Regions from separate parts of the Salipaludibacillus sp. HK11 genome, predicted to be linked through region 2. Evidence: riboswitches for the same ligand, from Rfam matches in the RefSeq annotation. Region 2 holds a riboswitch; the other holds the start of a gene.
The links. A riboswitch is a leader RNA that binds a small molecule or an ion and turns the genes downstream of it on or off. The one in region 2 is predicted to bind thiamine pyrophosphate.
Positions count from the first base shown of each region.

Region 1: linked by a shared signal. The riboswitch ahead of thiM (hydroxyethylthiazole kinase) and the one ahead of thiW (energy coupling factor transporter S component ThiW) in region 2 are both predicted to bind thiamine pyrophosphate.

Region 1 covers NZ_CP181045.1:4,590,470-4,595,856, reverse strand. Annotated here, with positions in the region: gene ACM26V_RS21735 (alpha/beta hydrolase) at 1-284, opposite strand, end outside; gene recQ (DNA helicase RecQ) at 619-2,778, shown strand; TPP riboswitch at 2,892-2,992, shown strand; gene thiM (hydroxyethylthiazole kinase) at 3,087-3,902, shown strand; gene thiD (bifunctional hydroxymethylpyrimidine kinase/phosphomethylpyrimidine kinase) at 3,905-4,744, shown strand; gene thiE (thiamine phosphate synthase) at 4,738-5,387, shown strand, end outside.
Region 2 covers NZ_CP181045.1:4,137,696-4,143,082, forward strand. Annotated here, with positions in the region: gene tnpB (IS200/IS605 family element RNA-guided endonuclease TnpB) at 1-70, shown strand, start outside; gene ACM26V_RS19685 (SRPBCC family protein) at 297-722, shown strand; gene ACM26V_RS19690 (ArsR/SmtB family transcription factor) at 785-1,003, shown strand; gene ACM26V_RS19695 (beta-class carbonic anhydrase) at 1,119-1,685, shown strand; gene thiW (energy coupling factor transporter S component ThiW) at 2,121-2,603, opposite strand; TPP riboswitch at 2,725-2,835, opposite strand; gene ACM26V_RS19705 (GyrI-like domain-containing protein) at 3,301-3,774, shown strand; SAM riboswitch class I at 3,904-4,010, shown strand; gene ACM26V_RS19710 (methionine biosynthesis PLP-dependent protein) at 4,157-5,284, shown strand; gene metC (cystathionine beta-lyase) at 5,285-5,387, shown strand, end outside.

The DNA of each region.
Region 1 (5,387 bases), 450 kb from region 2:
TTATTTCTATCAAATCCATGTTCTTTAGCTGCTTCATCAATAAACTCGTGTAGTTCCTTCGTTCGAAAAATCAAATCTTCCTCGTCAAAAATCCCTTCTCCTAGTCGTCTGAAAAAGCGATTCATTCCATTCTCATCAACATTTCCTCGCACGCTTAATACAGATGCCTCTGGATCAATCATCTCAGCGATAGGAAGCAAATCATTTTCGTCTCCACCTGTGCCATGAAGTAATAATAATGTATGATCGTTCCCCTGTTTCCCTTGTTTAAAAATATGTTTCATTTTGTCACGCTCCTTTTAAGTATCGGTACACTTGCAATATCATTTCTCCACTTTCAAAAAGTAAGTACTATCATTATAATACCTCCCCTAGCTTTTTTCAAAACATTTGCTTTTTACTTAAAAAAAACTACCTAAATCAATCACCTGCTTTAACAGCGTCTTTATTAACAACTTAAAATAAAATTTTTCACGATTATCCCCTAGTATTCACTTAAACAAATCCTGTACACTTAAGTAAGTGCAAATCGTTAAAAAGCAAAAAAATTCCATATAATAGAATAACTGAGCCTTTATTTAAAATATAGAATATAATCTCTATCTACGGAGGAAAACCATGCTGAATCAAGCAGAAGAAAAATTAAAAGAACACTTTGGCTACGATGATTTTCGCAAAGGTCAAAAGGATATACTTGAAAAAGTCTTTGATCATCAAAATACAATGGGTGTCATGCCTACTGGTGGAGGAAAATCAATTTGTTATCAAATCCCTTCACTACTTTTCTCTGGAGTCACACTTGTCGTCTCTCCGCTCATTTCACTAATGAAAGATCAAGTCGATGAGCTTCAAGAAGTTGGGATTGACTCGACATTTATTAATAGCTCGCTCCATCACGAAGAAGTTCGTGAAAGAATTGATGGAATCCGCCATGGAATTCACAAGCTTGTTTATGTCGCTCCCGAGAGATTAGAATCAGCTGGATTTTTACAAATGCTTCAATCTTTACCTATTTCATTAATCGCTGTTGACGAAGCTCATTGCTTATCCCAATGGGGTCATGATTTCCGACCTAGCTATCTGAAAATTCCAAGTCTGATCCAGCAACTGCCTGGTCAACCAGCAGTCTTAGCCCTAACAGCGACGGCTACGCCAGAGGTCACAGAAGACATATGCCAAGCTTTATCTATTTCACCAAAAAACGTTGTTCAAACGGGATTTGCAAGAGAAAATCTTTCATTTCATGTCGTTAAGGGGATGGATCGTGACAAATACATTAAAGATTATATGAAACGAAATAATCGTTATTCAGGCATCATCTATGCTGCCACTAGAAAAGAAGTCGAACGTCTCCATGAAAAATTGACACGCTTGGGAATCTCCGTTGGCAAATATCATGGGGGATTAACAACAGACGAACGCCGACAGATGCAAGAGTCATTCGTTTATGATGAAACGCAAGTCATGGTGGCAACAAACGCCTTTGGTATGGGGATTAACAAATCCAACGTTCGCTTCGTCATACATGCACAAATGCCAAGGAACATCGAAAGTTATTATCAAGAAGCAGGTCGTGCAGGCCGTGATGGTGAAGACAGTGAATGTATCCTCTTGTTTACACCTCAAGATATTCGCATCCAACAATTTCTCATCGATCAATCAACAATGGCAGACGACCGAAAAGAAAATGAATATACTAAACTTCAAGCCATTGTCAATTACTGCCATACAGAAAATTGTTTGCAAGCTTATATCCTCGAATATTTTAGTGACAGTGATATCAAACCTTGTGGACGTTGTTCAGAATGTGTCGACAACCGAAACACGGTAGACGTCACAAAAGAAGCACAGATGGTTTTCTCTTGTATTAAACGGATGAACGAGCGTTTTGGTAAAACAATGGTAGCTCAAGTTCTCGTAGGCTCCGCGAATAAAAAGATGAAAGATTTCTCTTTCACTAAATTATCTACATACGGATTGTTGAAAGATCGCACACAAAAAGAGGTTAGTCAGTTTATCGATTACCTCGTTGCCTCTCAATTTTTAAAAATGAGTGGTGGAAATTACCCAGTCTTACAGCTTACTGAAAATACTATCCCGGTGTTAAAAGGCGAAATCAAAGTCGAAAAGAAACAAGCGAAACAGACGACGGTCCTTGCCAAACAACACCCTCTTTTTGAGACGCTACGAGGGCTTCGTACTTCCTTAGCAAAACAGCATCAAGTTGCACCATACATGGTCTTTTCAGATCAGACTCTAAATGATTTATGCGCAAAGCTTCCTGAAACGAAAGAAGATTTACTGGAAGTAAAAGGTGTCGGTCAAATGAAAGTAGATTCGTATGGCGAACACTTTTTGCAAGCTATTGCAGAATTTTTGCATGCAAATCCAGATGAAAAGAAATCGTTCGACTTACCAAGTCGTTTAAAAAATTACGAACAAAAGCAAACTGACGGAATTGGCAACAAAAAAGATAAGACTCCTAGCTTTTTGAAAACAATCGAATTATTTAATGAAGGTTACACCATCGAACAAATCTGTGCAGCTCGCAATGTGAAATACACAACGATTCAAAGTCACCTTCTCCAAGCGGCAGACGATGGAATTGCCGTCGATTTCGATCGCCTAGTCAAACCAGAGCATATAGCTCAAATAAAGGAAGTAGTAGATCAAATCGGACTTGAAAATGGTATGAAACCAATCAAAGAAGCTCTCTCAGAAGAAATTGATTACTTTACGATTCGCGTGTTTGTTAATGATTACTTAGTCAAGGGATAGACAGGAAAGCCTATACGGCAGCTCCTTCCTACTGATAATTCGCTACCTACCATGCGTTCTCCATGATTTACCGTTTTATTTGTGATAAAATGAAAATAAGAAATAAGTAAATAGTTAACCACTAGGGGTGCCAATTGGCTGAGACAAAGCTTTGCTTGATCCCTTTGAACCTGATCTGGATGGTACCAGCGGAGGAAAGTGGAACACAGCGATAAATTGATCTAGTAGGTCAAATCAGCGCGGTTCCATTTGGAGCAGCGCTTTTTTATTTTCTAAAATCTCACTTTTTTTCAGAAAGGAAGACGATTATGCTACCGATTCACACGTTACGAACGAAAATTCAAGACACCTCACCGCTCATACACAATATTACGAATGTCGTTGTTACTAACTTTACAGCAAATGGACTTTACGCGATTGGAGCTAGCCCTGTTATGGCTTATGCCAAAGAAGAAGTTGAGAATATGGCAAAGGTTGCACAGGCATTAGTTTTGAACATAGGAACACTTACGAAGCAAGAAGTAGAAGCGATGCTCTTAGCCGGAAAAGCTGCAAATCTAGCAAGTACGCCAATTGTACTTGATCCCGTTGGAGTTGGTGCCACGCCATTTAGGACCGAATCTGCTAAAAAATTACTAACCGAATTAAACATCGCAGTTATTCGCGGAAACGGTGGGGAGATTGCCAATTTGATTGATCATTCTGTTGAAATGCGTGGCGTCGACTCTACCGCCAAGATGAATGACACCGTTGCAATTGCTAAAGAAGTTGCGAAAACATGGGGTACAATCGTCGCTTTGACCGGCGAATCAGATGTTATTACTGACGGTGACAGAGTCTATACCGTCGACAACGGTCATTTTCTCCAATCAAAAATAACAGGAGCAGGTTGTTTATTAAGTTCCGTTGTCGGAGCTTTCATCTCTGTTCACGATGATCTATTGGAGGCAGTCACTTGCGCAGTCGCATTTTATGGCATTAGCGCTCAGGTTGCGGCTGAAAAAGAACCCAATATGGGACCTGGTCATTTCCAAGTCCACTTTATCGATGCCCTATACCAATTAACTTCTGGACAAATCGATCATTGGGCTAACTTCAACAAGTCCATCATGGAGGGAAAATGACTATGACACCAAAAGTATTAACAATTGCCGGTTCTGACAGCGGAGGCGGTGCTGGTATTCAAGCAGATATAAAAACATTTCAAGAATTAAACGTGTTTGGAATGTCCGCGATCACTGCAATTACGGCTCAAAATAGCGTTGGAGTTCAAGGAGTTTATCCCGTTGATCCAAAGGGTGTTGCACAACAAATCACTTCAGTAATGGAAGATATCGGTGCTGATGCGGTAAAAACAGGAATGTTGTTTGATAAGGAACGAATTAATATCGTCGTAGATAAAGCGATTGAATATAAGTGGTCATCACTTGTTGTTGACCCTGTTATGGTATCAACTTCAGGCGCCAAATTATTACATCCAGAAGCTATGGACGCGTTAATTAATAATTTAATTCCAAAAGCGACAATTATTACACCAAATATTCCTGAAGCAAAAGAGATCACAAATATGCCGCTTACGACTTTAGACGAAAGAAAAAAAGCTGTGAAGGAAATGTTCAACATGGGTGCTCAATCCGTTTTACTCAAAGGTGGGCACAGCGAAGATGACACTGCTGAAAACATTGTTGATATCTTTTATGACGGACAAAATTTTCACTTTTTTTCTGTTCCATTTATCAAAACAGAACATACTCACGGAACAGGGTGCACGTATTCCGCAGCAATTGCTGCCAATTTGGCAAAAGGACTTCCATTGAAACAAGCTGTCCGTGAAGCAAAGCGATTTATTCATATAGCGATTGAACACGGTTATTCTCTAGGAAAAGGTCCAGGGTCCACCTACCATGCTGCTCATCGTATTTACCAAGAATCTCTAAATGAAATGAAGGTAGAAACAGAATGGTAGATCGAAATAATCTTTTTATAAAAAACGCGCTGAAGCTCTACTTCATAAGTGGAACAAATAATGTTAACAAACCGCTACCAGAAGTGTTATCCGAAGCTATTTCTGGTGGGATCACTCTTTTCCAATTCCGAGAAAAAGGGGACGCATCGCTAACAGGCCGGTCCAAACGGGAGATGGCTCTTAAATTGAAACAGATTTGTCAAGCTAATCAGATTCCTTTCATTATAAATGATGATGTTGAATTAGCATTGGAAATTGGAGCTGATGGCGTTCATGTCGGACAAACTGACGCAAACGGGCCTTTCGTAAGGGAGAAAATAGGCGATAATAAGATCCTTGGTATTTCAGCTCATACAATTGCTGAAGCAAAGCAGGCCGTCAAAGATGGGGCTGATTATATTGGAGTAGGTCCCATGTACCCAACCAATTCCAAGGCAGATGCTGAAGAGGCATGTGGACCAGAGATGATTTCTGCAATGCGTGAAGAGGGGATTACTATTCCAATCGTTGCGATTGGTGGCATTGATATTCACCGTACTAGAGGGATCGCACAGGCTGGGGCTGACGGTGTTTCAGTTATTTCTGCGATCGCTTCGGCGACTTCAGCAAAGCATGCTGCTGAACAGTTTAGGTTGGAACTAGA
Region 2 (5,387 bases):
GAACGCAGGATTAAATCTCAAACATGAAGCTATAAGGCTTCTAACCGTCGGTGCGACGGGGATAGCCTAATCAAAACTTTCGGTTACGAAGGTGTTCTTAGGAATCCCCCACTTCAAACAGTTCGCAAGAGCAGTTAAGTGGCGGGTAGTTCAACAAATGATTTGTTTCAGCACCTTATAATAAACGCAATATCTAATGGAAAATAATCTGAAATAATCACAATTGACACAGAACCATTTGGTTGTATATAATCAACACGGAACCTGTTGGTTTTATAATTTGAGGAGGTATTACTTTGGAAGAAAATTCATTACAGCAAATAGAGAAAAAAGTTGTTTTTAACGCTACAATTGATAAAGTTTGGAAGGCTATTTCAACGAGTGAAGGGCTGGAATCATGGTTTATGCCTAACACGTTCAAACTTCAGGAAGGGCATGAATTTGAACTCGAGTCTCCTTTTGGACCATCACCATGTAAAGTGTTATCAGTTGAGGCGCCGAAACAATTACAGTTCTCATGGGATCATAATGGCTGGATAGTTTCCTTCTACTTAACAGAAAAAGGCGCTCTAACTGAGTTCAACCTGATCCATAGCGGTTGGAAAGAAGCTGAGGCTGTTATTCCAAACACAGGAGAAACACAAGATGTTGTTAGAGATCGAATGAATAAAGGCTGGGATAGCCTTGTTAATACCGAATTAAGATGGGTAGTTGAAAACTAGTGTCGTCTACTTTAAAGCACGATGTGTTTCAGGCAATTGCCGATCCATCAAGACGAAAGATAATGCAATTGCTATCAGAAAAAAATCTTTCTATTAATGAAATAAGCGATCATTTTCCCATCTCGCGCACTGCTGTATCAAAACATTTGCGAATCCTTTCAGAAGCAGACTTGGTGAAAATTGAAAAGAGTGGCAGAGAAAAAATATACCATTTGCATGAAGAGCCGCTAGTTGAATTGAAAGAATTTCTCGCATCTTTTGCACATTTTCAAGGAAACTAATTAATACTGTTAGATGTTATGATAGTTCTATATTTATGGTTAGCACCTTTCTAATAAATGGTATCAACGATAAAATACTCAACTTATCGAACATTACTTAAGGAGGAAGAATGACATGTCATCACTACCTAAAATTCTAGAATTTAATAAAGCATTTGTTGAAAATGAAGACTTTGTTCAGTATAGAACGACGAAATTCCCTGACAAAAAAATGGTTATTCTTGCATGTATGGATACGAGGTTACTAGAATTGTTACCGAAGGCAATGAATATAAAAAATGGTGAAACAAAACTTATTAAAAATGCAGGGGCGATCGTTTCGCACCCATTTGGTAGTATTATGCGCAGTATTCTAATTGCTGTGTATGAATTGGAAGCAGATGAAGTTTATGTTATAGGGCATCACGATTGCGGTATGTTAAAACATAGTGCAACATCGCTTTTAGAAAAATCACAGGAGCGGGGCGTTTCTAGTGAAACAATAGAAATGTTAACTCATGCTGGAATTGATTTGGAAGCTTGGTTGAAAGGCTTTAGTACCGTAGAAGAAAGTGTAGAAAATAGTGTTGAAATGATTAAGAAACATCCATTGTTTTCATCAGAAATTCCCGTGCATGGACTGGTCATCGACCCTGGAACGGGTAAACTGGATGTTGTTGTAGATGGACTAAAAGATAGTTGATGAATATAGAGTAGGTATCGTAACGGTTTTTGAATAAGCCCCCCTTAGGAAACGATCTTTTGGTCTCTTATAAAATAAAGATTCAAATTAAAAGCCAAAAGGACCTCTCCTTTGCTGATGAAGGTTCCTTTTGTTTTTTTTATTATAAGCTACCTATTTCAATAGCTATTAGCTGTCATTTTCTTGATCTTGCATAAGAACATGAGCCTGCTGTCATTAAACCGCCAGCCCCTTAATAGATGTGACCCTTCTATTCTAAATCTGCTAGCTAAGGTCACAAGACGCCACCGCTTGTGCCCTTTCCATTCCAGAAAGACTCACCAAGGGTACAAGATCACCTCTACCGTACATTTTGCCACCTGAAAGAATCAAGAAACATCGCTCCATAAGCAAAAAAACTGTCACCAAAAAATATTTTGGTGACAGCTGCTCTTGTTAAATTTTAAATTTTTCTTTTGGAATCCGAGCCAAAATGATCCAAGCTAATACAGCCCCGGAAGCACTGCTCACAAGAAAAGCAGGGATAAAGAACAGAGCTCCACCCCCGTGACCAAGAAAAAATTGAGCAAGGGGAACAGCTAGAAGTGATCCGATGAAACCTGTGCCAATGATTTCTCCAATAACTGCTGAAGATTTCTTTTTACTCCAACGATAAATGAGACCGGCCAATAATGCTCCAGCCATCCCACCAGGAAAAGCTAAAATCGTGCCAAGGCCAAGTAAATTTCGTAACAATCCAATTGCAAAGGCAATGAGGATAGCTGGTCCAGGGCCTAATATCACTGCTGCGATAACATTTACTGCATGTTGGACAGGATAAGCCCTAGCGACACCTGCGGGGAACCAAATAAAGGTGGCACCGACAATCCCAATCGCAATCAGCATTGCCATCAAAGTTAATTTGTGTGTCCGATTCATTTTTTTGCTCCTTTGATAGAACTAACATTCGCAAGAGGGATAAAGTAAAATAAAAGCCAAGCCCTCTCATAAAGATGAAAGAACCTGACTTTGGTAACAGAAGTAGATGATTATAGAAACGGTTAAAGTTATGCTACTTCCCTCCGCTGGTGTCAACCAGATCAGGTTCTTAGAGTTAAAAAGCTGTACACCTTTCTCTCAGCCCAATAAATGGGCACCCCCAGTAGTTCATATATATTTCTTTTGATTTTAACAGATTAAATTTCCTTGTCAACTAATCTTTCAAAAACAGTGTAGATAAATAGATTTGAAACAAAAAAATGAAACGCAAAACTTATTAAGTTTGCGTTTCATCGATCAATTCAGTGAAAAGAACTAGTCGTTCTCTGTGTGTTCCTTGATCTCGATCGAATTCGCCAGTACAAGTAATGAGATTGACATTTCTTGAAGAACAAAGTACTTAATAAATGATAGTAATAAAATGACAGAATTCTACAATAGCGATAGTGATGAATGTATGAAATTGGCTCAAATGAATGATATATATTATATTTAACAAGTAGGAAACGTTCTATTCCCACATTGCTAATGATAGGTAATCTTACTTTCTTGCAGGAGATTATCTGGAGAGTGAAGAATAGGGAGTAAAGAATCGATTAATAGCGTAGTTTAATCAGAGGAGGGATTTACTGTGAAGATGAGGGGAATGAAAGAAAGATTAATAGTAGGTTTGGCGTGGGAAGGGACAATTGCAGAAGCGGAAAAAGGTGATATCCATAGAGTAATTGAAGATGTTAAAAATCGTAGCGAGGAAATAGATGGGAAGATCAACGAGTCAGAATTAGTCTGCGTTTCAATTCATGATCGTCCGAATGGGTTCACCCACCATGTTGGTTGGGAAGTCGAAACAGGAATAAAGGTCCCAACTGGAATGGTAAGTTGCGTTTTGCCAGAAGGAACGTACTTCACTTTGATGCATCAAAAAGAAGAGAACATTGCAAAAACATATACAAACCTTAAACAAGAGATTCAAAACAAAGGGTTAACTCCTTTAAAACCTGAACAAGTCGATTCTTTTGATGAATTACCGATTAAAATAGAATTGCATTCGGTTGAAAAAATATTGAAAGAAGAGCCGGAGTTCCAAATACACATTCCGGTAATCAAATGATGGGCAATAAAGCTTTCGTAAAAGAAAAATAGTTACTCATTGTCAAATAGTGAAAAACTATTGCATGTTTTATGAAAATCAGCTACAATTGGGAACAATCGTTCACAAATAAAAGAATATTCGGACAGGTTCTTATCATGAGAGGTGGAGGGAAAGGCCCTTTGATATCTCAGCAACCAGCCACACGTGTGGTCAGGTGCTAATTCCTGCAGGCTTTTAGCTTGCGCAGATAAGAAGAAGACGAGTTTAACACTTTACTAACAACCTTCTTCTTATTTTATAAGAGGAAGTTTTTTTGTCTACATTCACATTATGATAAAATGAAAGCCAATTTTTTATATTAATGAGAACAATTAATGGAAATAGAAAGGGGATAGTTTTGATGAGTAAGTATCGAAAAGAGCTTGAAACAACACTTGTCCAAATAGGAAACCGCAGTGAAACAGCTACAGGGGCGGTAAGTGCTCCTGTTTATTTTTCAACAGCTTATCGTCATGAAGGTATCGGCCAATCGACAGGGTTTGATTATTCTCGTACCGGTAATCCAACAAGACAAATACTTGAAGAGGCGATTGCGGAATTAGAAGGTGGTGACAGAGGTTTTGCCTGTTCATCTGGAATGGCAGCGATTCAAGTCGTTCTCTCGTTATTTCAAAGCGGTGATGAGCTTCTTTGTTCGAATGATTTATACGGAGGAACATACCGATTATTTGAAGAAGGGTGGCGTCGATGGGGACTCTCCTTTCAATACGGAGATGCTCGTGATATTCAGTTCTTTAAAGATCGCATTTCTGAAAAAACAAAAGCGTTATATATAGAAACTCCGACAAACCCGTTAATGCAAGAAGCAGATTTAAAAGCTTTTAGCAAATTAGCGAAAGAAAACAACCTTCTACTGATTGTTGATAATACGTTTTATACGCCACTCCTTCAGCGTCCGATAATTGAAGGAGCCGACATCGTCATTCACAGTGCTTCGAAATATTTATCGGGACACAACGATGTGATCGCAGGTCTTATCGTTTCAAAAGGACAAGAGTTATCAGATAAAGTTTTTTATTATTTTAATAGTATTGGACCGATCTTATCTCCATTAGATTCTTGGCTCGTAATGAGGGGAATGAAGACACTCTCGTTAAGAATGGAAAAGCACCAGGAAAATGCGCAGAAATTAGCAGAATTTTTAAAGGATCATTCTGCAGTCCTAGATGTAATTTATCCAGGCAGAGGTGGGATGCTCTCATTTCGGGTTCACGATGAAAATTGGGTCAATCCTTTTCTGCAAAAATTAAAGCTCGTCACCTTCGCGGAAAGTTTGGGAGGGGTAGAAAGTTTAATGACTTACCCAGCAACGCAAACACACGCAGATGTACCGGAAGAAGTGCGTGAAGAACTAGGTGTCTGTAACAGACTGTTACGCTTTTCTGTTGGGATTGAATCAGTAGAAGACATCATTAGTGATATAGATCAAGCTTTAAACCTTGCACGAGACTCGAACGGAGGAAAATAAATGACACACGATATTTCGAATGAATTTAGTATCCAAACTAGACTATTACACCACAAACATAAGACAGATCCATCTTCTGGTGCTGTCAGTGTTGCTATACAAC